DNA from 2 places in the Streptomyces cyslabdanicus genome. Region 1 is predicted to be linked to the other one. Evidence: riboswitches for the same ligand, from Rfam matches in the RefSeq annotation. Region 1 holds a riboswitch; the other holds the start of a gene.
What was found. Region 1 has a riboswitch for fluoride ahead of ACTYVM_RS21830 (MFS transporter). Riboswitches for the same ligand answer to the same signal wherever they lie in the genome.
Positions count from the first base shown of each region.

Region 1 (11,564 bases):
GGTCCACCCCCTCAACCCGAGGTTCGGACCACCGGACGGCGACCGCAGACGGCCACGCCGCGCCCGAAAAGCCTGGAAACCACAGGCACACACAGAGTTCTAGAGACGCTCCCCGAGGATTGCGATCGGCGGCGACATGGCGTTCGGCGCGACGGGGGAGCCGTGCTGGGTGGAGGGCACGGTCACCGGACCCGACGGCGCTCCGCTGGCCGGCGCCCGTGTCGAGGTGTGGGAGGCCGACGAGGACGGCCTCTACGACGTGCAGTACGACGACGGCCGCACCGCCGCCCGGGCCCACCTCTTCACCGACCGGCAGGGCCGCTACAGCTTCTGGGGCATCACCCCCACGCCGTACCCGATCCCGCACGACGGGCCGGTCGGCAGGATGCTCCAGGCCGTCGGCCGCTCGCCGTACCGCGCCTCGCACCTGCACTTCACGGTCACGGCGGACGGCCACCGGCGGCTCGTCACGCACATCTTCGTGCGCGGCGACGAACTGCTCCCATGCGACAGCGTCTTCGGCGTCAAGGAGTCGCTGGTCAAGGACTTCGAACAGCAGGCCCCCGGCACCGCCACCCCGGACGGCCGCCCGATCGAGGGCACCTGGTCGAAGGTGCGCTTCGACATCGTCCTGGCACCCACCGGCGCCTGACCGGCAGCCGAGCGACGGTCACCGCCCTCGGATGGGCGCTCGGCGTCGGCCGGATCGGCGCCATCATCGGCCCCACCTACGGCGGTTACGTCCTCACCCGGGTCGACAACGGCTCGCTCTTGGGCAACTGGGTCTTCTACGCGTTCGCCATCCCGGCGGGATCTCGGGCTGAGCGGGGTGCCCGGACCTGCCCACCGGCGGTCCACCCGGGTCAGCGGGCGGCGAGGCCGAACGGCAGTGCGGGGTGGGAGTCGGCGATCTCGATCAGCCGGTTGTACTTGGCGACGCGTTCGCCGCGCGCCGGGGCCCCGGACTTGATCTGCCCGCAGCCGCTGCCGACGGCGAGGTCGGCGACGAAGGCGTCGTCGGTCTCGCCGGAGCGGTGGGAGACCATCTGCGCGTAGCCGGCGTCGCGGCAGACCCGCAGGGCGTCGAGGGTCTCCGTGACGGTGCCGATCTGGTTGACCTTGATGAGGGCGGAGTTGGCGACGTTCCCGCCGACGGCCCGGGTGATGACGGCGGGATCGGTGACGAAGATGTCGTCGCCCATCACCTGCACGCGGTCGCCGAGGCGTGCGGTCAGGCGGACCCAGCCGTCCCAGTCGTCCTCGGCCAGCCCGTCCTCCAGGGACCACACCGGGAAGCGGTCGGTGATCTCCTCGTAGCGGTCGATGAGCCGGTCGCCGGTCAGCGCGTCGCCCGCCACGTGGTAGAGGCCGTCGGCCGCGTCGCGGAACGCGCTGGCCGCGGGGTCCAGGGCGAGGGCCATGCCGTCGCGGCCCGGTGTGCGACCGGTGTCCGTGATGGCGTCGACGAGGAGCTGCAGGACGTCCTCGGGACGGTCGAGGGCGGGGGCGAAGCCGCCCTCGTCGCCCAGGCCGGTGGCGTGCCCACCGGCGGACAGGCGGGCCTTGAGCCGCGCGTAGACCTCGGCGCCCGCGCGGACGGCCTCGGGCAGGTCGGGTGCGCCGAGCGGGGCGAGCATGAACTCCTGGAAGTCGAGTCCGTCGGCGGCGTGTGCGCCGCCGTTGACGACGTTGAAATGCGGCACCGGCAGGCGTGGGGCGGTGCCCGCGACCCGGGCGAGGTGCTGCCACACCTCCTGCCCGGCGAGGGCGGCCTCGGCGCGCCAGGCGGCCAGGGAGACACCGACGACGGCGTTGGCTCCCAGCCGGGACTTGGTGCCGGTGCCGTCCAGTTCGATCAGCGCCCGGTCGACGTCGGTGGCCGAGGCGAAGCCGCGGCCGGTCAGGGCCTGGGCGATCTCCCCGTTGACGTGTCCGACGGCCCCCAGCACTCCCTGCCCGCCGTATCGGGACCGGTCGCCGTCGCGCAGTTCGACGGCCTCCCGGGTGCCGGTGGACGCACCCGCGGGGACACCGGCCCGGACGCGGGTCCCGTCGGCCGTGGTGAGGGTGACGGCGAGCGTGGGGCGGGCTCGGGAGTCGAGGATCTCGACGGCATGCAGCCGGGTGATGCGCACGGTCATGGCCTTCCTCCTCCCCTCGGACCGACCCCCGAGCGCCCCTCAGCCGTGGACGGGCCTGCGCTCAGCGGTGGCGGCGCGGGCACGGGAGGCGTCGATCTCCGCGTAGGCCTGCTCGCGGCCCTCCCAGTGCGAGCCCTCGACGGACTTGCCGGGTTCCAGGTCCTTGTACACCTCGAAGAAGTGGGTGATCTCCAGCCGGTCGAACACGGGGATGTCGTCGATGTCCTGCACGTGCGCGTACCGCGGATCGTGGGCGGGGACGCAGAGGACCTTCTCGTCGGGGCCGTGTTCGTCCCTCATGGCGAACATGCCGACCGCCCGGCACTCGATGGTGCAGCCCGGAAACGTCGGCTCGCCGGTCAGCACGAGCGCGTCCAGCGGGTCGCCGTCACGGCCGAGCGTGCCGTCGATGTAGCCGTAGTCCGCCGGGTACTGGGTGGAGGTGAACAGCAGCCGGTCCAGCCGGATGCGGTGCAGTTCGTGGTCCATCTCGTACTTGTTCCGGGATCCCTGGGGGATCTCCACGATCACGTCGAACTCCATGGTGTCCTCCTGACGGCGTAAGCCGTCTCGCCGGCCGTACCTGCCGGGCGGGTAGAGGCGGCGGAGCCACGGACGGGGAGCGCGGGTCGGTCGGCGCGGGCGTCGTTCCTCCTGGTCGCATCCTTGGACCAGGGACCGTCAGCGGCGTCGTGCCGCGGTTGCGGTGAGCCCCGTCACCGGCGCGCTGGGCGCGCTCGTCAGGTGCCCGGCGGACCGCCGTGGCCGCGTCCAGCCTACGCCGAACGGGCCTCGTCGACACCGTGACGAGGTCCGCGACCCGGCGTCGCGCCGGGCACGCCCGCGGCCGGTCGCCGGTGCAGCTCCCGGCCGGCCCGCCCCACCGCCGTTCGTCGGCCGCCGCACGGCCAGCAGCATGGGGACGGCGGCCAGTTGCAGCACGACCGAGAAGGCCACCAGATCGGTCACCGAACGGTCGTAGAGGGCGCCCAGGGCGAGACTGCCGGCGAACCAGCACAGTCCGAAGCCGGTGTCGAACAGGCCGAAGGCAAAGGCCCGCCGGTCCGGGCCGACCATGCCGGTGACGGCGGCCCTGACCACGGACTCCTGAACGGCCGCCCCAAGTCCCCACAGCACCACACCGATCACCGCGGGTACCGCGCCGCCGAGGAAGACCAGCGGCGGGAAGCACGCCGTCAGCAGGGTCGCCCCCACCACCGTGCGTACGCCCCACCGGTCGAACGCGGGGCCGAGCACCAGGGCGGCCACCGACTCGGCGGCCATGGCGCCCGCGTAGAGCACGGGAATCCAGGGGGTGGCGACGACATGGGCCCGGCCGAAGTGGTAGGCGATGAGCGGGTAGTCGGCGTAGGCGGCGGCGATCAGTCCCATGCCCGCCAGGTAGATCCAGAAGGCCCTCGGGGTGCCCCGGCGGCCGGGCACGCTTTCGGCGGTGTCCAGGCCCGCCGGATCGGGGTACCGCCGCCACGCGCCGGCCAGGACGAGGAGCGTGAGGACGGCCGGAACGGCGAGCACGGCGAAACCGAGGCGGCAACCGCCGTGCAGGGCCAGGACCCCGGCCATGACGAGGGGACCGGCCGTCGCGCCGGCGGCGTCGAGGGCCTCCCGTACGCCGTAGACCCGGCCGCGGCCCAGCTCGGCGGTGGCGTGCGCGAGCATCGCGTCGCGGGCCGGGGTGCGCATCGCGCGGCCGCTGCGCTCGGCGACGATCAGCAGGGCGGCCACCAGCCAGTGGCCGGCCGCCGCCAGCAGCGGCACGGCCAGCATCTGCACCGTGTAGCCGACCGCCGCGATCGGCCAGTACCCGCCCGTGCGGTCCGCGGCCCAGCCGAACACGAAACGCAGTGCGTAGCCGAGGAGTTCACCGGCTCCCGCGACCAGGGCGATGCTGAGGCCGCCGGCGCCGAGCGAGCCGAGGAAGGGGCCGGTGACACCGCGAGCGCCCTCGTGGGTCATGTCCGAGAACATGCTCACCACGCCGATGAGCAGCACGAAGCGCAGAGCAGCGCTCCGGTCCGTGGCGGTGCGCCCGGTACGTGGTGCCGGTGTTCGCTCGCGGCGGTGGGGCAGGGCCATGGTCGCCTCCGCAGCCGGGCCGCCGGGCGGCGGCCGTGCTCGCAGAGGCCATCGGCACGGACGTGCGGTCAAGGGCGAGCCTCATCGCCCGTCACCGTCCATGGTGCCCCCGTGCGGGACGTACCCGCCAGCCCGCTGACGGGCGGCCGCCCGCGGCGGGGACCGGGTGCCCACGTCCGGCGCGGTCCGGCCCGAACAATGCCGGTCCGCGCCGAACGACGTGGCCGCCGAAGGGCGGAATCCTCTGTCCCGCCACGGGTCAGCGGGCGGCTCCGAAGTCCTGGGTCCAGTAGTTGCCGGGCTGGGCGAGACCGACGCCGATCTCCTTGAACGAGCAGTTGAGGATGTTCGCCTTGTGGCCGGCGCTGGACATCCAGCCCGCCATGACCTGCTCCGGAGTGGCATAGCCGTAGGCGACGTTCTCGCCGTAGCTCTGCCAGGTGTAGCCGGCCTGCGTGATCCGGTCGCCCGGGTTGGACCCGTCGGACCCGGTGTGCGACATGTTCTGCTGAGCCGCCATGTCGTCGCTGTGTGCCTGGGCGGCCTTGGCCAGCTTGTCGTTCACGGTCAGGGCCGAGCAACCGACCTTGGCGCGCTCGGAGTTGACCAGTTCCACGATGCGGTCCGTGGCCCCGGACGACGTGCTGGCGTCCTCGGACGCGCTCGGTTGGGCGGGCGCCCCGGCGTCCGGCGCGCTCGGCTGGGCGGGTGCTCCGGCGTCCGGTGCGCTCGGTTCGGCGGGAGCGGACGGCTCGGCCGGGGGCGCCGGGGAAGCGGGGCTGATCGGGGAGAAGGGGTGGCCGTGCCAGGCCCAGCCGGGTCCACCCGGCTGGGATCCACCGGACCCGCCCGGCTGGTTCCCGGCGCCGAAGGAGGGGCTGCCTCCGGGGGCGGCGGGACTGCCGGTGCAGGCCAGTGCGGTGGAAGGGACGGCGACGGCGCCCACGGCGACGGCGGCGACGACTATGCGCCGGTAGTGCTGCTTCTTGCGGTGCGTGCCCATGCGTGACCTCGCTCGGGGTGGGGGTCGTCATTCTTGGGACGGCTCCGCAAAGGGCGCAAAGGGTCCTCGGTACTACCTCACCTCGTAGTTTCGCGAAGTCCTTGCGAAAGCGAATGTGAACGTGCTGTTCCCGCCTCCTCCCGGTATCAGCACTCCTGACGCCCGGTCAGGAGTGCTGAAAGGCACGGAACGAGCGCCGACGGCGGGGGAGTGAAGCGTCGGCGCGCCACTGCGGCGCGCCGCCTGCACGAAGGCGGACATATCCCATATGTCACTTGAGGGGCGGCTACTATGCCGGACGCTTAGTTGCGAGTTGGGGCGTGACGGATGTCACGGAACCGTGGAATCTTGTTTCGCCCTACAGCTAAGTGCATAATGCACTTATGCATAAGCGGGTTATGGACCCAGTGGACCCCGAGGCGTCGCCCGAGGACCTGATGATCGCCGTCGAGCAGATGGTCCGCTACGTGCGACGCAGCGCGACCGCCGGCGGACTGAGTACCGCCGCCTCCTCGGCACTGTCCCGGCTGGGCCGCGAGGGTCCGTACCGGCTGACCGAGCTGGCGCGGGCGGAAAGCGTGTCCCAGCCCAACATGACCCAGCTCGTGACCCGGCTGGAGCGTGCGGGCCTGGTGCGGCGCACCGCGGACCACAGCGACGGGCGGGGCGTGCTGGTCGAGGTCACCGACGCGGGGCTGGAGCTCTTCCGCCGGCGCCGCGCCGAACGCGCCCGGGCACTTCAGCAGCTCGTCGAGGAGCTGCCCGAGGTCGAACAGCGCGCGGTGCGTGTCGCGCTGCCGGCCCTGGCCCGCGTCATCGAGGACCGCCAGGCGCGCTCCTGACCCGCCCACGCCACCGCCGACCACCTCAGCCCATCTCACAGGAGAGGCGCACATGAGTGCACCGCACGCAAAGCCCGCCGGCCACGGAAAGGCCGCCAGTCCTTTCAAACAACCCAAGGCCGTCTGGGCGGTCGCGTTCGCCTGCGTCATCTCGTTCATGGGCATCGGCCTGGTCGACCCGATCCTGCCCGCCCTGGCCAAGAACCTGCACGCCACGCCCAGCCAGGTCTCCCTGCTGTTCAGCAGCTACCTGATCGTCACCGCGGTCGCGATGCTGATCGTCGGCTGGTTCTCCAGCCGCTTCGGGGCCAAGCGCACCCTCGTCACCGGCCTGGCCGTCATCGTCGTCTTCTCCGCCCTGGCCGGCACATCGGGCTCCATCGACGGCATCGTCGGCTTCCGCGCCGGCTGGGGACTGGGCAACGCCCTGTTCATCGCCACCTCGCTGGCCGTCATCGTCGCCTCCGCCAGTGGCGGCTTCGGCGGCGCGATCATCCTCTACGAGACCGCGCTCGGCCTCGGCATCGCCGTGGGCCCGCTGCTCGGCGGCGAACTGGGCTCCATCAGCTGGCGCGGCCCCTTCTTCGGCGTCGCCGTCCTCATGGCCATCGCGCTCGTGGCCACCCTGGCCTTCGTCCCGAACCTGCCGAAGCCCGCACGCCGCACCTCGCCGCTGGCCCCCCTCAAGGCGCTGCGCCACCGCGGCCTGCTGACCATGGGCATCATGGCCCTGCTCTACAACTGGGGCTTCTTCACCATGCTCGGCTACGCGCCGTACCCGATGGAGCTGGACGCCCACCAGCTCGGGCTGGTCTTCACCGGCTGGGGCCTGCTCGTGGCCGCCTTCAGCGTCTTCTTCGCCCCGCGCCTCCAGGCTCGCTACGGCACCGCCCCCGTGCTCTACGCCAACCTGGTCGGCCTGAGCATCGTGATGGCCGTCATAGCCGCCGGCGTCGCCACCCCGACCGTGGTCATCGTGGCGGTCGTCGTCAGCGGCGCGTTCATCGGCATCAACAACACCCTGACCACCCAGGCCGTCATGCTCGTCTCCCCGGTCGAGCGGCCCGTCGCCTCCTCGGCGTACGGCTTCCTGCGCTTCATCGGCGGCGGCCTGGCCCCCTACGTCGCCGGCAAGCTCGCCGACGCCACCGACCTCAGCGTCCCGTTCTACCTCGGCGCCGCGACCTTCCTCCTCGCCATTCCGGTGCTGGCCTGCGGCCACCGGCTGCTGCGACAGGCCGAGACGAACACCGCCGAAGGGGAACCCGTCACGCCGACGTTCACGCCCGTCGGCACCGTGCCGTCCACCGCCACGCCGCCCGTGGTCGTCGCCGTCGGCGCCCACGAAGGGGCCGCCGTGATCGTCGACGCCGCGGCACGGCTCGCCCGGGACACCGGCAGCCCCCTGGAGGTCGTGCACGTCCAGCAGACCGCCGTCGTCGAGGAACAGGCGGCCGACGCCGAGGACTTCGCGCAGGCGCGTGCCACCGTCACCGGCCACCTCGACCGCCTCGCCGCCCAGGGCGTCGTCGCGCGGGGCCAGATCCTCGGCAGCGTCGGCGACCACGCGGCGGCCGGCCGCGCCCTGGCCCGGCACGCCGCCGAGGTGGGCGCGCGTGCCGTGGCGGTGGGCCGTTCGCCGCGCGGCGCGCTCGCCCAGTTCGCCGACGGCAGTTTCACCGCGGCCCTGACCCATGCCGCCACCTGCACGGTGGTCCTGGTCGACGCCGGCAGCGAGCCCCGGCCGCTGACCGCGGCCACGTTGTCCGAACTGCGCGGCGCGGCGAGCTGACCGGCGCCGGGCTTCAGGAGGGGACCGCGGGCCGGCCGTGCGCCGCGCGGTCCCGTCCGCGCGGCGGGATGCTCGAAGAGCTTGGGGGAGCGGTGCCAGGGCCCGTGAGCCCGGCGTGATCCGAACGAGAGGCCCTACGGGTCGCGGGGCCCGCGCTGCCGGCGGGAGCGCGGGTCGACGGCCAGGGAGCCGGCGGGGACCTCCTCGGTGTCGGACTCCTCCTGGCCGTGCAGGTCGCCGAGGACCGCGTCGCCGTACAGGTCCTCCAGCCAGGAGGACTGGTAGATCGTGTCGAGGTAGCGCTCTCCGAGGTCCGGGGCGATGGCCACGGCGGTCAGTTCGCGTGTGTCGTTGCGCGACAGCCACTCCATCGCGCCGCTGACCACCGTCCCGGTGGAACCGCCGAACAGGAAGCCGCGCCGGGCCAGCCGGTGGCAGGCACGAATGGTGTCCGCCTCCTCGACCCGGACCACCTCGTCGACGAAGGACTCGTCGAGCAGCGGCGGGCGGATGCTCATGCCCAGTCCGGGGATCATCCGCCGGCCCGGCTTGCCGCCGAAGGCCACCGAGCCGACGGTGTCCACCGCGACGATCCGCACCGGCCGGTGCCAGTCGCGGAAGAAGCGGGCGCAGCCCATCAGTGTGCCGGTGGTGCCCGAGCCGACGAACAGCACGTCGAGACGGGGGAACTGACGCGCGATCTCCGGCGCGGTCTTGCGGTAGTGGGCCCCCCAGTTGTTCGGGTTGGTGTACTGGCTCAGCCAGACGTACTGGTCGTCGGAGGCACACAGCGCGCGGACGTAGTCGAGCCGTGCGCCGAGGAACCCTCCGTTGGCGTCCTGGTCGGCGATGACGTGCACCTCGCTGCCCAGCGCCTCCATCAGCAGCCGGGCCGACAGGTTGCAGCGCGAGTCCGTCACGCACAGGAACCGGTAGCCCTTGCTGGCGGCGATCATGCTGAGCGCCACACCGAGGTTTCCCGACGAGGACTCGATGAGGATCGAGCGGGGCGTCAGGAGGCCGTCCCGTTCCGCGGCCTCCACCATCTCTGTCGCGGCCTTCATCTTGATCGAGCCGGCGAAGTTGAAACCCTCGCACTTCAGGTAGAGCGAGCGCCCGAAGATCGACCGGAGATCAACATAGAGTTGGCCTTCGTTGAAGGCGTGGGGGGCTGAGATGACGGGCACGCTGGCCTCCTGATGCCTGGGCCGAGGGAAGGAACTTTCAGCCGTACCGGTGCAGCTCATGGAAGAAGTCGTCGATGACGTGCAGGTTTCCGGCGCGGGCCACCTCCTCGTAGACGTACTTGCCGACGGCGAGGTCGAGGACCCCCAGGCCGAACGGCGAGAAGATCACCGGCCGGTCGGTGGGCGGGTCCACCCGCCCGGTCATGACGTCGTCGAGGGTCCCGTGCAGGAAGTCCCGGCCGCCGGTGAGCTGCTCGGTCAGGTGCGGCGAGGTGCCGGCCTTGAGGCAGTGCTCGACGTCGTCGACGAAGTTGGCCGCCGAGAGCAGCACCTGGGGGGCGAGATCGCGCAACGACACGTGCAGGACGACCGGATGGTGGGTGAACCAGGACGGGTCGGTGACGTGCGGCTCGCCGGCGATCGTCGCGAAGACCACCAGGTCGCTGGAGCGGATCAGGTCCTCGGGGCTCTCGTGGACGGTGATCTCCGGGGTGTGACCGGCCGCGCCGGTCCGGCGCAGGTAGCCGCAGAACCCGGCGGCGCTGTCGGCGGACACGTCGTACACGCCGACGCTGCCGAAGCCGAATCCGGTGCCGGCCAGGAAGGCGTGGATGTAACGCGCGATCAGGCCGGTGCCGAAGAAGCCGACCCGGGTGGGGCGGGGCCGGTTGCGGGTGAGCCAGTCGGCGGCCAGCGCCGCGGACGCGGCGGTCCTGGTGGCGCTGATGATGGAGCTCTCCAGGCAGGCGAAGGGGTAGCCGGTGTCGTGGTCGTTGAGGACCAGGACCGCCGAGGCCCGGGGCAGACCGGAACCGACGTTGGCCGGGAAGCTGGAGATCCACTTCAGTCCGTCCACGCCCACCGGCCCGCCGACGGAGGCCGGCAGCGCGATGATCCGCGCCGTGGGACGGTCGGGGAAGCGCAGGAAGTACGAGGGCGGGTTCACCGTGCTGCCGGAGCCGTGCAGCCGGTAGGTCGCCTCGACCAGTTCCGTGAGCTCCTTCTCGCGCCCCTCGAGCGCTTGCCGCACCTGGGCGCCGGAGATCACGGCGAAGGTCGGCACCGGGGCCGATCGGGAGGCGGTCGGATCGGTGGCGGGGGAGGTGACGGAGGTCATCGCCGGCTTCCCTTCGGAGTCGGGCCGTACTCGGCCAGGCGCTGGGGCTCGGCCATGGCGACCAGCACCTGCCGGTCACCGCTGAAGGCCTCCCTGCTGTGCGCGGTGCGGATGTTGTCGACCAGCATCAGGTCGCCGGACTGCCAGGGCTCGCGCAGGGTCTGCGCCTCGTAGGTCTCGTTGAGCAGCTGGACGACGTCCTCGCCGATCGGTGCCCCGTCGCCGAAGCGGGTGTTGAACGGGAGCCCGTCCGGGCCGTACTCGTCCACCAGGTACTCGCGCACCTCCGGGGCCAGCGTCCACTCGTTGAGGAAGGCGATCTGGTTGAACCAGCAGCGCCGGCCGGTGACCGGGTGCCGGACCACGGCGCAGCGCCGCTGCCGGGTGCGCAGGCCGCCGTCGGGCTGCCAGGCGAAGTCGATGGCGTGGGCGCGGCAGTAGTTCTCGACGGTCTCGCGGTCTTCGGTCCCGAACGACTCCGCCAGGGACGCCCCGATCTCGTCGTTGTAGCTGCGGGTGAGCAGCCAGCCCTCGCGCTCGAAGCGCTCGGTCAGCTCAGCGGGCAGCGCGCCGAGCACGGCCTCCGCGTCGGCCACCGCGGTCGCCCCGCCCTCGGCCGGCGCGGTCGGGCACGCGAAGAGCATCAACCCGGGCACCTTCAGCGCATAACTCAGCTCGTGGTGCATGCACATGGGCTGGTTGGCGGGCCAGGCGGTCGAGGAGTACAGGCCGGCTCCGTAGGACTCGCGGGGGGCGAAGGCCTCCCGTTCCGGCATCAGGGGGCCGGCCAGGACCGTGAAGACGGAGGAGATCTGCTCCGGCTCCCGCAGTTTCAGGCCGCGCACGAGCAGCGCTCCGTGCTCCGCGACCCGTGCCCGCAGTGCCTCGCGGTGCTCGGCCGCCCATCCGGTCGCGTCCGCAGGGGGCTCGACGCTCAGGACGGGCGGTCTACCCGGTCGCAGCTCCACCTCCAGTACCGAAGCCGGGGACGAGAACGACATCTCGGTTTCCTTTCGTTCGTCACCAACGAGGCCAGGGCGGACCTCAGCGGTGTTCAGGAGGGGGCCAGCAGTTCGGCGGCGTCCAGAACGGCCGCCGCCGCGGCGGCCGGACGGGTGCGGGGGAAGTAGTGGCCGCCGTCGGTGAGTTCACGCAGCTCCACCTGCTCGGCCAGGAACTCCCAGTCCCGCCAGTGGTCCCGGAAACCCGCGGTGCTCGGGTCGTCGGCGGCGACGACCACGGTGACCGGAGCGGCCACTCTCACCGCCGCGGTGCCGTCCAGGGCCTCGGCGAAGCAGCGGTGCGCCGACACGCAGTCGTGCCGGTAGGCGGCCCCGACGCGCTGTGCGTGCTCCGCGTTCAGCTCGCCGAGCTCCAGGTAGCCG
Region 1 covers NZ_JBQRUW010000037.1:93,846-105,409, reverse strand. Annotated here, with positions in the region: gene ACTYVM_RS21850 (zinc ribbon domain-containing protein) at 1-103, shown strand, start outside; partial or broken gene ACTYVM_RS21845 (dioxygenase family protein) at 110-652, shown strand; gene eno (phosphopyruvate hydratase) at 864-2,141, opposite strand; gene ACTYVM_RS21835 (inorganic diphosphatase) at 2,181-2,684, opposite strand; gene ACTYVM_RS21830 (MFS transporter) at 2,823-4,238, opposite strand; fluoride riboswitch at 4,274-4,336, opposite strand; gene ACTYVM_RS21825 (CAP domain-containing protein) at 4,498-5,241, opposite strand; gene ACTYVM_RS21820 (MarR family winged helix-turn-helix transcriptional regulator) at 5,625-6,083, shown strand; gene ACTYVM_RS21815 (MFS transporter) at 6,136-7,875, shown strand; gene sbnA (2,3-diaminopropionate biosynthesis protein SbnA) at 8,010-9,062, opposite strand; gene sbnB (2,3-diaminopropionate biosynthesis protein SbnB) at 9,100-10,179, opposite strand; gene ACTYVM_RS21800 (TauD/TfdA family dioxygenase) at 10,176-11,180, opposite strand; gene ACTYVM_RS21795 (non-ribosomal peptide synthetase) at 11,234-11,564, opposite strand, start outside.

Region 2 (11,564 bases), on a different contig from region 1:
ATAGTCCCCCAGGACGGTGGTGCGCTGATCTTCCACGCGGACGACCGCCGCCATCTTCCCGCACAGCTCCAGGAGAAGGCGATTGTCATAGAACCCACGGCGGACGCGTTCCAGGCCGCGCTCGACGCGCTCTGAGTACCTCCGCCTGGCCAGTGCCGGCGACGCGAGCAAGACCTGCCGGGAACGCCATCAGGACCGGGTGGCTGCTCGGACGGCGGTTCACGCCAGGGTGACGTGCATGCCGCCCTCGGCCAGGGCATCGAGGATCTCGGCGAACAGGTCGTAGGGCCGGCCGTCCGGTGTCAGGGTCCGGGACAGGTACGCGCGTGCGGTCACGGCGTTCCGCCACAGCAGGGTTGCGGGGGCGGTGTGACCGAAGGTGCCGCGCAGGCAGTCGTCGAGGGCGGCCAGGCAGCCGCCGAAGTAGCCACCCGGCCCGTTCACCGCCTCCCCAAGCGCCAGGTAGAGGCCCGGTTCGTCGGTGATGTGCCGACCGTCGAGTTCGTAGGCGTGATCAGCTGATCGGTCGCGGTGGGCTCGTCGGCAGGCCCGCTCGCGGACGAGATCGAGCCAGGCGTCGCGGCGCCGGGTGTCGAGGCTCGCCCAGGCACCCAGCGTGTCCGGCGGCCCGGCGAGCCACCGCTCCCAGATGGGCCGGGCGTATTCGGGAACCGGTGTGAAGAACTTTCCGTCGAGCTCCACGTCGATCAGGTCCATCCCGTAGGAGGATGGGCGCCAGGCGCTGACCTTGGTCCACAGCACCCGATCGGTGAGCGGCTCGCCCTGGTCGTCTTGTATCTCCAGGGCGGCCTCCTCCAGGTCCAGTGCCCGCCGGGTGCCCTTCAGCAATGCAGCCCGCAGCTGATCACCCTGGGCGAGCCCCCGCAGGACGAGCGGGGGCGCCACCTGTTCGGGCGGCAGGACGCGGGCGAATTCCCGGCAGGAGCCCAGCCATCGGTGCCCGTCGTGCACTCGGACAGGACCCCTGTGTCCCTCGGGCGGCCCTTCGTAGTCGTCCAGACCGGTGAGCACGAGACCGCCGGTCCTCAAGAGCTGCCCCGGGCTCTCCGCGTCCTCCAGCAGCCAGGGCTCAAGTGCGTCGTCGTCCGGCACCAGCCATACCCGAGTGCCGACCCAGCCCCGCACCTCGGCGCCTTCCGGTACCCAGCCGAACAGTTCGTACGTCCCGCGCTGGGGCTCCCCGAAGAGTCCGTCCACTGCTGCGCACACGCCCCAGACGTGGCCGTGCTCCGTCTCCCTCAGCGTGTATAGCCCCCGCTGGTCCCTGTCCTCACGCACGGCGGTCATCATGCCCAGACACAGCTCGGCGCAACGGCGCGAAGCCCCCCGGGGATCCCCCCGCAGCGGTCATGGAGCCAAGTCGAGCCGTGTGATGATGCGCGAGAAAGTGATCGGCCCTGGGGTGGGGCCGAGTGCACAAGAAGGGCGGGGGCCCATCGTGGGCAAGGGCGGGGAGTCCATACCGGACGAGGAGTGGGAACGCTTCCTTCGTGAAGCCGAGGCGGGGGCCGAGGGCGCGCCCGAGGAGCCGTCGGCGCGGGCGCGGATGGTGGCGCGGCGGCTGCGGGAGGAGACCGGTCGGCCGGAGCCGTGGCGGAGTCGGCAACCGGCCCGGCGGCAAGGGGGCAAGGTCTGGTACGCGGTCGGTCTGCTGGTTGCCGCCGCCCTGCTGGTCGTGGCGCTGGATCCGGGGCGGGTGGCTGGATGGTTCGGAGGTGGAGGCGCCGGAAGTGCGCCCCTCGCCGCGGAGTCGGAACGCCCGGATCAACCGCCGCCGACGGAAGCCGCGGCCCAACGTCCGACCGTGGAGCAGCCGTTCAGGGGGTCGCCCGCGGCACAGTGGGGTGACGGGACCGCTGGGATCGGCCTGCCCGAGGCACGGGCGACCGGCTGGATGAGCAAGGGGCAGGTCGCGCAGGCGCTCGAGAAGACCCAGGGCTTCCTCGTCGCGTCCAGCCTGGACCCCGATGTGCTGCGCGGGGAGCGACCGGGGAAGGCGATCGCGTTGATCAATCCTCATCAGCGGGATGTCCAGGACTACCTGGCGACCGCGTTCCGCACGCCCAGCCGGGAGAACGATCCTCTGCTGCTGTTCAGCCGGTTCGACAGGACGAAGGTCCGGCTTGTCGGGGATGTGGTCAGGACACGAGGGCGGATCACGTACCGAGAGGGCGAGCGCGGTGCCGTCGAGGTGACCACCGATGTCACGTACGTGTATCCGGTCGTACGCGCCGCGGCGGGAAGCGACGAGGTCGCGCGCACCATCGTGCGCCGCGAGGTCGTGATGAACTGGGACGACCCGGCGAAGGTCGTCGTCGAGCCGGGTACGTTCTCCCTCGTCTCCTACAAGGTGGACACCGCCAACGGTGGTTGCGACACCTTCACCGGCTACCTCACCCCCGAGTTCAGCGCGGAGCGCGCCGCCTCGCGTCCGGGAGACGGCCCCGAGGTCGACCCGTACGACCGGAGTGCCTCGATGGACACGCGCATGCGGGAAGCCGGCGATGCGGGGTGCGGGGCTGCCACACGGTCGTGAGCGGCGGTCGCGGGGAGCAGAGGCTCGCTCTTGGCCTGCGGTGATCGTCGCCGAGCACAGAGGGCGGGCCACGCTCCGGCCCGCGCGGGCCGGACTGGCAGGACCGTCCGCGGCGGGCGCACCATGGGGTGAGGAGACATGGGTGATGAGGCTCGCCCCCGACCGCACCCTGCGTGCTGATGGCCTCTGCGAGCAGCGGCCGCCGTCCGGTGGCCCGGTCCCGGTATGGAGGCATCGCGGATGTACGTGTACACGATGCGCAAGGCCCGCATGGCCCACGCCGACAAGGTCATCCTCGACGGCGTGACCCTCGCCTTCCTGCCCGGCGCCAAGATCGGCGTGGTCGGGCCGAACGGCATGGGGAAGTCGACCGTTCTGCGGATCATGGCCGGGCTGGAGCGGCCGACCAACGGCGACGCGTTCCCCGCGCCCGGCATCAGCGTCGGCATCCTGGAACAGGAGCCGAAGCTGGACGACACCACCACCGTCCAGGGCAACGTCGAACAGGGCGTGGCGCAGATCCGGGGCATGCTGCACCGCTACGAGGAAGTCACCGGCCGCCTCGGTCACACCGAGGGCGACGAGATGCAGCGGCTGCTCGACGAGCTCGGCGGCCTCCAGGAGGCCCTGGACCACGCCGGCGCCTGGGACCTCGACTCCCGTCTGGAGCAGGCGATGGACGCCTTGCGCTGCCCGCCGCCCGACACCCCCGTGCGTGAACTCTCCGGCGGTGAGCGACGCCGGGTCGCACTGTGCCGGCTCCTGCTGTCGCAGCCGGACCTGCTGTTGCTGGACGAGCCGACCAACCACCTGGACGCCGAGTCCGTGGCCTGGCTGGAGCAGCATCTGGCCGACTACCCGGGCACGGTCGTCGCGGTCACCCACGACCGGTACTTCCTGGACAACGTGGCCCAGTGGATCCTGGAGATCGACCGGGGCCACGCCTATCCGTACGAGGGGAACTACTCCACGTATCTGGAAGCCAAGGCGGCCCGCCTCCAGGTGGAGGGCCGCAAGGACGCCAAGCGGCAGAAGCGACTCGCCGAGGAGCTGGCGTGGGTGCGCTCCGGCGCGAAGGGGCGGCAGGCGAAGTCCAAGGCGCGGGTGCAGCGGTACGAGGAGCTGGCGGCCGAGGCGGCGAAGACCAGGAAACTGGACTTCGAGGAGATCCAGATCCCGCCAGGACCGCGCCTGGGGAGCCTGGTCCTGGAGGCGGACCACCTCACCAAGGGCTACGGCGACCGGGTGCTGATGGAGGACCTCTCCTTCTCCCTGCCGCGCGGCGGCCTCGTCGGCGTCATCGGCCCGAACGGCGTCGGCAAGACCACCCTCTTCCGGATGATCGTCGGTCAGGAACAGCCCGACGCGGGCCTGCTTCGCCTCGGCGAGACCGTCGAGATCTCCTACGTCGACCAGAACCGCGCCGGTCTGGACCGCGCCAGGTCCGTCTGGGAGGCCGTGTCCGGAGGGCTGGACCACCTGCGCGTCGGCGATGTGGAGATCCCCTCGCGCGCCTACGTCGCCACCTTCGGCTTCAAAGGCGCCGACCAGCAGAAACCCGTCGGCGTCATGTCCGGCGGCGAACGCAATCGCCTCAATCTGGCGTTGACGCTGAAGCAGGGCGGCAACCTCCTCCTGCTGGACGAGCCGACCAACGACCTCGACGTCGAGACGCTCGCCTCCCTGGAGAACGCGCTGCTCGGCTTTCCGGGGTGCGCCGTGATCACCGCGCACGACCGGTGGTTCCTGGACCGGATCGCCACCCACATCCTGGCCTGGGAGGGCGGCGCGAACTGGTTCTGGTTCGAGGGCAACTTCGCCGACTACGAGGCCAACAAGGTCGAGCGGCTGGGGCCGGAGGCGGCCCGCCCGCACCAGGTCACCCACCGCCGTCTGGTCCGTGGTTGACCGGCCCGACAGGAGCCTTCGCCATGACGCACCTCGATCAGGAGGCGGTGGCGGCCCTCCGCGCCGCCCAGCTCACCGTCATCAACGCCACCTGGCACATCTGCGAAGAACAGGCGGTCGAGCGGTTGGCCCACGTGCGCGGCCTGGCCTGCACCCCACTGTTCCCCGGGCACCCGGTGATCCGGGTCGTCACCTGCGACGGACGGTTGCTGGGCCGGGTCCGGCGGCACCGCGACGGCCGCACGGCTCGCTGGATCGCCGTCCCCGCCGGCACCGCCCGAGGGATCGGCGCCTACCGCACCGCGCACGGCGCCGCCCGTGCCCTGTCCCGCGACGCGGGCACGCCCCGCCACCGGGTCACCGACCGCCTCGCACCCGCCGCGGCGTCCGGCCGCCAGGCGAACCTGCCGCCGCTGGGAAAACGGCGTCCCTGAGGGTCACCGTGGCGGACGACGGGTGCACGACGGTGGAGCAACCGACCGCCAACCGCGGCAGCGCACCGCCAACGGCCCCTGCCGAACTCGCCGTTGGCAGCGACCGCGGTCACCTGTCACGATCAAGCGTGGTCAACCCTTCAACGGTCACCAGATGGACGGGCCGCCTCCACGACGTGATGGGCCTGGCGGCAGGCGCGCTGCTGCTGGCGCTCGGACTCAGAACCCACCGCCACGGAGGATCCGTGGGCTGGGTCATCGCGGGAGCAGCAGCGCTGACCCTGAGCAGCCTCTGGGCAGCCCGGCGCCGACGCGCTCGGCGTATGAACGCGATTCCACAACCGTAAAGATGCCCACGCCCGCATCGCGGCCTACGATCGCAACTTGCTCGGGCCGACGACAACTCGGCAGCGTGGCTGAGGCCGGTAAGGGTGACCCGGGGCCCCGGCCGCGCCCTCCCCTCGGCCGTTCCGCCTTGCCCCGGCCGTTCCCTCGGGCCGCACCGGCTGCCCCGCTCCGGCCGTCAACGGTCCGTCTCGGAGAGGAACACCGCCGCGTGCGCCGCCTGGAAGAGGGTGGTGACCTCCTCACCGCTGAGCCCCTGGGACCGCGCCTCGTCCATCCACGCGGCCAGCGAAGTCCGCAGCGGGGAGACGGGGCCCTCCTGCGCCGGTGCCAGGGAGCGGGTGATGAAGGTGCCTGCCCCCTGCCTCACCTCGGCGAGCCCCGCGCGCTCCAGCTCGCGGTACGCCTTGAGGGTCGTGTTCGGGTTGACCTTGGTGTCCGCAGCGACCTGAGCGGCCGTCGGCAACCGGTCCCCCGCTTCCAGGGCGCCCATCCGCAGCGCCTGTTCCACCTGTCGCACGATCTGGAGGTACGTCGCCACTCCGCTGCGCTTGTTGATGCGGAACACGACCATTCTTCTCACCTCCTGTTTCGTACTGCCGAAACCATACGCATGTCACGCACGGTTCCGTGCCCTACAACGGCTTCCTGGACACCCGCCACACCGTGAACACGGTGAGTGCCGCGGTAGCCGCGAGCAGGATGCCGGCCCCGGTCCACTGCATCGCCGACATCTGGCTGAAGTCGAGGTACTTGATGACGTCGTTGACGATCCCGTACTTCTTCATGCAGGCGTCCGCCGCCGCATCCGTCGGCTTGGCGCACGTTCCCCAGCCGTAGAGGCGGCCGTCGGCGGACCCGATCCAGCTGTCCAGTTCGTACGGATCGTCCAGCTGCTCGCGTATGCCGCCGCCATACGGGTAGCTGAACATCCGTGCCGGCGCGAGGTACGCGCGCAACTGTCCCCAGACGATCTGGACGGCCATGGAGAAGACGAACGTGACCGCCATCGCCGGGAGGACCCGGCGCACCAGCATGCCGATGGTGATCCCGGCGGCGGTGAGGAAAAGGCACATGGCGGGGAGCACCGGGCCCGTGTGGTCGAAGATGCTCCCCTCGTACCACGGGCTCGAGAACACCGCGCGGTAGGGCTTCCACCACCAGGTGAAGAACGCCGAGAGCACCGCACCGGCCAGCAGCGCCGCCGCGTAGCACCAGGCGAGCTTGGCCGTGAGCCACCGGCGGCGGGACACCGACTGGGTGGTGACCAGTTGCAGGGTGCCGCGCTCCTGGTCGCCCGCGATCAGCGGGGCGCCGAGGAAGACGCCGAGGAGGACCGGCAGCATGCCCAGGGCGGTGATGGTGAGGCTGATGCTCTCCGAGCCGGGTACCGGCATCGGCGGTTCCTTGTCCGGCCAGCCGATCGCTTCGAGAACTCCGGCCAGACGATTGCGCTGGTAGACGATCCACGCCGAGCCGAGCACGACCGCGGCGGCCACGGTGAGCAGCGCTGCCCGGTGCTGGCGCACGACGAGCCAGTTCAGCCCGCCCAGCAGTCGGCGTCCGGGCTCCCGGGCGGCCGTCCGGGACGTGTCGGTCAGGGTGGTGCTCATGAGGTGGGGGTCCCTTCGGCCTCGTGACGGGCGCCGGGTGTGTACAGGGGAGGCGCGTCCGGCGAGCGCAGATGTGCCAGCAGCACTTCCTCCAGGCTGGGCTCGCTGACGTCCCATTCGGGGCGCAACGGGCCGTTCGGCCGTATCAGCGCCTGGAACTGCCGTCCCTGGGACCGAAGTTCGACGACGGTGTGCGGGGCCAGCGAGGCGAGCGGGTTCTCGTCGGTGACAAGCCCCGTCACCAGCGCGTGGGCTGGGACGAGCGCGTCCGCGTCACCCACCAGCCGGACCTGGCCGCCGGCGAAGACCAACAGGTAGTCGCACATGTCCTCCAGTTCGGACAGCAGGTGCGAGGACATCACGACGGTGATGCCGCGCTCGACGGCCTCCGCCATCAGCAGGGAACTCAGGTCGTGGCGGGCCAGCGGGTCCAGATCGGCCATCGGCTCGTCCAGCATCAGCAGATCGGGCCGCTTGCCGAAGGCGAGCGCGAACGCGACGCGGGTGTGCTGGCCGCCCGAGAGCGTGCCGATCCGGGCATCCATCGGTACCCGGCCCGACTGGACGATCCGCTCGGCAGAGGCCATGTCCCAGGTGGGGTTGAGCTCGGCGCCCATGCGCAGCGTCTCCGCCACGGTGAACCCCTTGAACAGCGTTTTGTCCTGACCGAGGAACGCGGTCCTCGGCCTCATCGCCTTATCGCCCGCCGGGACGCCGAAGAGGCGCAACTCGCCCTCCGTCGGCTGTATCTGCTGGGTGGCGAGCCCCAGCAGCGTGCTCTTCCCCGCCCCGTTGGGGCCGACGAGCCCGCAGATGCGCCCGGCCGGCAGCCTGAACGAGCAGTCGCGCAGCGCCCAGCCGCGGCGATAGCGCTTCCCCAGACCGCGGGTTCCATGGCCCAGGCGCCGAGCGAGCCGCCCGGAGCGAATGTGTCCGTCATGCACATCCCCCCAATTCCACTAGTCAATTAATGGAATCATGGTCTTAACGGCGGGAGGGTGTCAAGGCGGGCCGGGAAACCCCCGGACGTACGCGGTGGTGCGGGAGAGTGCGCTGAAGTGTGGAGCGGCCCGTGGGCGCCTTCCGCCGGCAAACTCCGCCAAAGACCCGCAAGGGGAAGCGGCGCTACAGTCCCGGGCATGAAGCCAGGGAGATCAAGGCAGTTCGGCGCATCGTTCACCGGGATGGTCAGGCACATCGTCCGGCACCCTCTGCCGATCCTGGACACAGAGGCGCCGCACAGTGGCGACACCATCGATGATTTAGCCCTCGTGAAGGCCCAGCCCCACGGACTTCGTAGGCGCCGGCAGGTCGTTGTCGACACCCGCATGAGACCGGTCAAGGTATCGAGAAAGGCTCACACTCCATGTCGTTTCCCCCGCCGTCGTATCCTCCTCAGCCGCCCGTGTCCGATCCCGGCCCGGGACAGCCCTGGGGACCGCAGTGGAGCCCGGCGGGTCAGCCGGTTCCGCCGGGGCTGAACGGCTTCGCGGTCGCGGCGCTGGTGACCTCGCTGGTGTGCCTCGCTCCCCTCGGGTTGATATTCGGCATCGTCGCGCTGGTGCAGATATCCAGGAGGGGACAGCGGGGCAAGGGGCTCGCGATCGCCGGGCTGTCCGTCTCCGGCGCGGTGCTGCTGCTGACCGCCTTCATCGTGGCGACGGTCGACTTCAGGGTGTGGACGATTCCCGGCAGGGACGACAGCGGTGAGGTCACGGGCCGCGGGTGGACCACGATCTACTCGCTCAGGAACGGTGACTGCTTCAACCCGGGCACCGAGTTGCCGAAGGGGAAGGGTTCGTCGCTGGGTGACATCAGTGTGGAGCTGACGCCGTGCGACACGTCGCACCACTCGGAGGCGTACGCCTCCTTCACGCTCTCCGGGCAGGAGTTCCCGGGCCCCGACGCCATCGCCGCGATCGCAGGGCCACGGTGCGCGAAACTCTTCCTCGACTACTCGATCGACCCGCTGGCCTTCGGGCCGTTGCAGAGCTACTACTTCTATCCGGACGAACGCGGCTGGACCACCGGGAACCGCACCGTGCGGTGCTGGGTGACCCCGAAGGACGACACCGAACTCGACACCACGGTCAGGCGCGACGCGTCCGACGTGGACGACGGTCAGTTGGCCTTCCTCTCCGCGGTGAAGCCGCTGAACGCCGCGGGCGTGCTCCGTCCGGCGCGAGGTCCCCGGGAGGACCTCGACGGGGCCAGGGCCTGGGCCGGCCGGATGGCCGAGGCGCAGGCCGAGACGATCGGGCTGCTCAAGGACGCCGATCTGCCCGGGGCGCGGCGGCCGACGGAGCAACTCGTGGCGGAGTTCGAGGCGGGGCTGCCGTTCTGGCAGCAGGCGGCGAAGGCGTCCGACGCGGACACCTTCCTCGGGCATCTGCGGTCGGTGGACCGGCACAACGGAGACGCGTACGTCCTCGAGATACGCCGCCTGCTGGACCTTCCCCTGCCCACCACGCAGCCGAAGCAGGCATGAGGCGACAAGGCCGCTCCACCCCGGCACCCGTGTGACCTTGCCGCTGCCACCCGGCACCGCGGGAACACCTCAGGGGTGGTGAACTGCTGGCGGTTGACGCTGGTTGAGCGTGTTCTGGTGTGCATGAGTGAGCGTCGCGATGGCGGTATGCGGCGTGGGACAGCAGTTGGCGTAAGGCGACGGGAGTTCTGGTTTCGAATGCGTGACCTTTGACCGGTGTGGTCGTTGGGTGCGGTGTAGAGGTAGGTCGGTATCGGGCGGGGGTGAGGTCATGGGTGGGCTGCGTGAGGTGGCGGCGTCGTTCGTGGTGCCCGGCCCGTCCGGGGTGGCGATCCGCTCCGGCCTCAAGGGCCTGACCCAGCAGGATGAGAAGGTGTTGCGTCTGGTCGGCGGTCTGCTCGGCTCCCTGGCCTCGCGTGACCTGAAGGTGCGCTGCGCGGCGGGGCTGGACCATGACGGTGAGCGGTGGGCGCGGCGCAAGCGGGCGTTGACCGGGGACTCGTCGTCGCGGTGGGCGGGGAGTATCACCAAGGCCACGCACGATCAGTGGGCTTTGGCCCGGCGTGGTCAGCTCGCCCACCTCCACAGCCTGGAGGCAGGTGTCGACGCGATCAGGCGCCGCCTCGCGCAGCCCGTCGGGGCGAAGGGTGCCAAGGGGGTGCCGGGTGGTTACCGCTCCCGGCGGGAGTGGTTCGCCAAGTCCCGGCGGCTGCATGTGCTGGAGGACCGGCTGGCGGAGGTGCGGGCCGACTGGGAGGCCGGGCGGGTGCGGGTGGTGCGCGGCGGCAAGAAGCTGGCGCGCGCCCGGCACCACCTCAAGGCCGCCGGGCTTTCGGAGGCGCAGTGGCGGCTGAGATGGGAGGCCGAGCGGTGGTTTCTCCAAGCCGATGGCGAGTCCGGGAAGCGGTACGGGAACGAGACGATCCGCATCAGTCCCGGCGGTGAGGTGAGTATCCGGCTTCCGGCGCCGCTGGCCAACCTGGCCAACGCGCCCCATGGCCGGTACGTGCTCGCCTGCCGGATCGTTTTCCGCCACCGGGGCGAGCAGTGGGCCGACCGCATCGCTGCCCATCGTGCGGTGGCCTACCGCATCCACTACGACGTAGGCCGGAACCGCTGGTACGTGACCGCCTCCTGGCAGAACCCGCCCCTGACGACGGTGCCGCTTTCAGCGGTCCGTGCGGGTGGGCTGGTCGGGGTGGACATGAACGCCGACCACTTGGCCGCCTGGCGCCTGGACGCACACGGCAACCCCGTCGGCGCGCCACGCCGGTTCGACTACACCCTCACCGGCAGTGCGGGGCATCGGGACGCGCAAGTGCGCCATGCCCTGATCCGTCTGCTGCACTGGACCACCCGCCATGGTCTGGCCCTCGCGATCGAGGACCTGGACTTCGCCGCGGAGAAGACCCGGGAGAAGCACGGCAGACGCAAGCGGTTCCGGAAGCTGATCTCCGGGATGCCGACCGCCCGCCTGCGGGCGCGGCTGGTGTCCATGGCCGCCGAGCTGGGCGTCACCGTCGTCGCAGTCGACCCGGCCTACACCAGCCGCTGGGGCGCCCAGCACTGGCAAAAGCCCCTGACCAGCACGACGCGCAAGCCCACCCGTCACGACGCTGCCGCCGTGGCGATCGGAAGGCGCGCCCTGGGATGAGCGATCCGGCGTCGGACGGCACCGCCCCCATACGACCGGAGCGATCGTGTGGGGCATCGGACCGTCCAGGCCGGACCGGGCAGCCCGGGGCGTGAGGGACCCCGCCCCCGCATTCCCGGACCACGGACACGATCCGTGCCGCCCGGACGCGGAGCGAAAGCGGGCGACCAGTGTGCCCACAACCGTTCGGGGCACACGGCTGAGCACGAGTCCTGGCACCAGGACTCATTCCCGCTCAGTCTTTAGGAACGGTCCGTGGTGTTGGTGTGCTGCGGCAGGATCGGAGGTCGGACAGTGCACGGTGAGTACAAGGTCCCCGGCGGCAAACTCGTCGTCGTGGACGTGGAGGTCGAGGGCGGCGTGCTGCGGCACGTGCGCGTGGCGGGCGACTTCTTCCTGGAACCGGACGAGGCGCTGGACGCCGTGAACCGGGCGCTGGAGGGTGCCCCCGAGGACACCGACGCGGCGGGCCTGGCCGCCCGGATCGACGCGGCGCTGCCCGAGGGCACCGTGATGTACGGGCTGACGTCCGAGGGCGTCGGGATCGCGGTGCGCCGCGCGCTGG
Region 2 covers NZ_JBQRUW010000019.1:8,513-20,076, reverse strand. Annotated here, with positions in the region: gene ACTYVM_RS13380 (hypothetical protein) at 1-135, shown strand, start outside; gene ACTYVM_RS13375 (barstar family protein) at 220-1,311, opposite strand; gene ACTYVM_RS13370 (hypothetical protein) at 1,460-2,557, shown strand; fluoride riboswitch at 2,690-2,753, shown strand; gene ettA (energy-dependent translational throttle protein EttA) at 2,798-4,465, shown strand; gene ACTYVM_RS13360 (hypothetical protein) at 4,489-4,899, shown strand; gene ACTYVM_RS13355 (GntR family transcriptional regulator) at 5,423-5,818, opposite strand; gene ACTYVM_RS13350 (ABC-2 membrane transporter-related protein) at 5,880-6,857, opposite strand; partial or broken gene ACTYVM_RS13345 (ABC transporter ATP-binding protein) at 6,854-7,797, opposite strand; gene ACTYVM_RS13340 (DUF4190 domain-containing protein) at 8,263-9,345, shown strand; partial or broken gene ACTYVM_RS13335 (nuclease/transposase family protein) at 9,617-11,245, shown strand; gene lplAB (lipoate-protein ligase LplAB) at 11,294-11,564, shown strand, end outside.
Region 2: linked by a shared signal. The riboswitch ahead of ettA (energy-dependent translational throttle protein EttA) and the one ahead of ACTYVM_RS21830 (MFS transporter) in region 1 are both predicted to bind fluoride.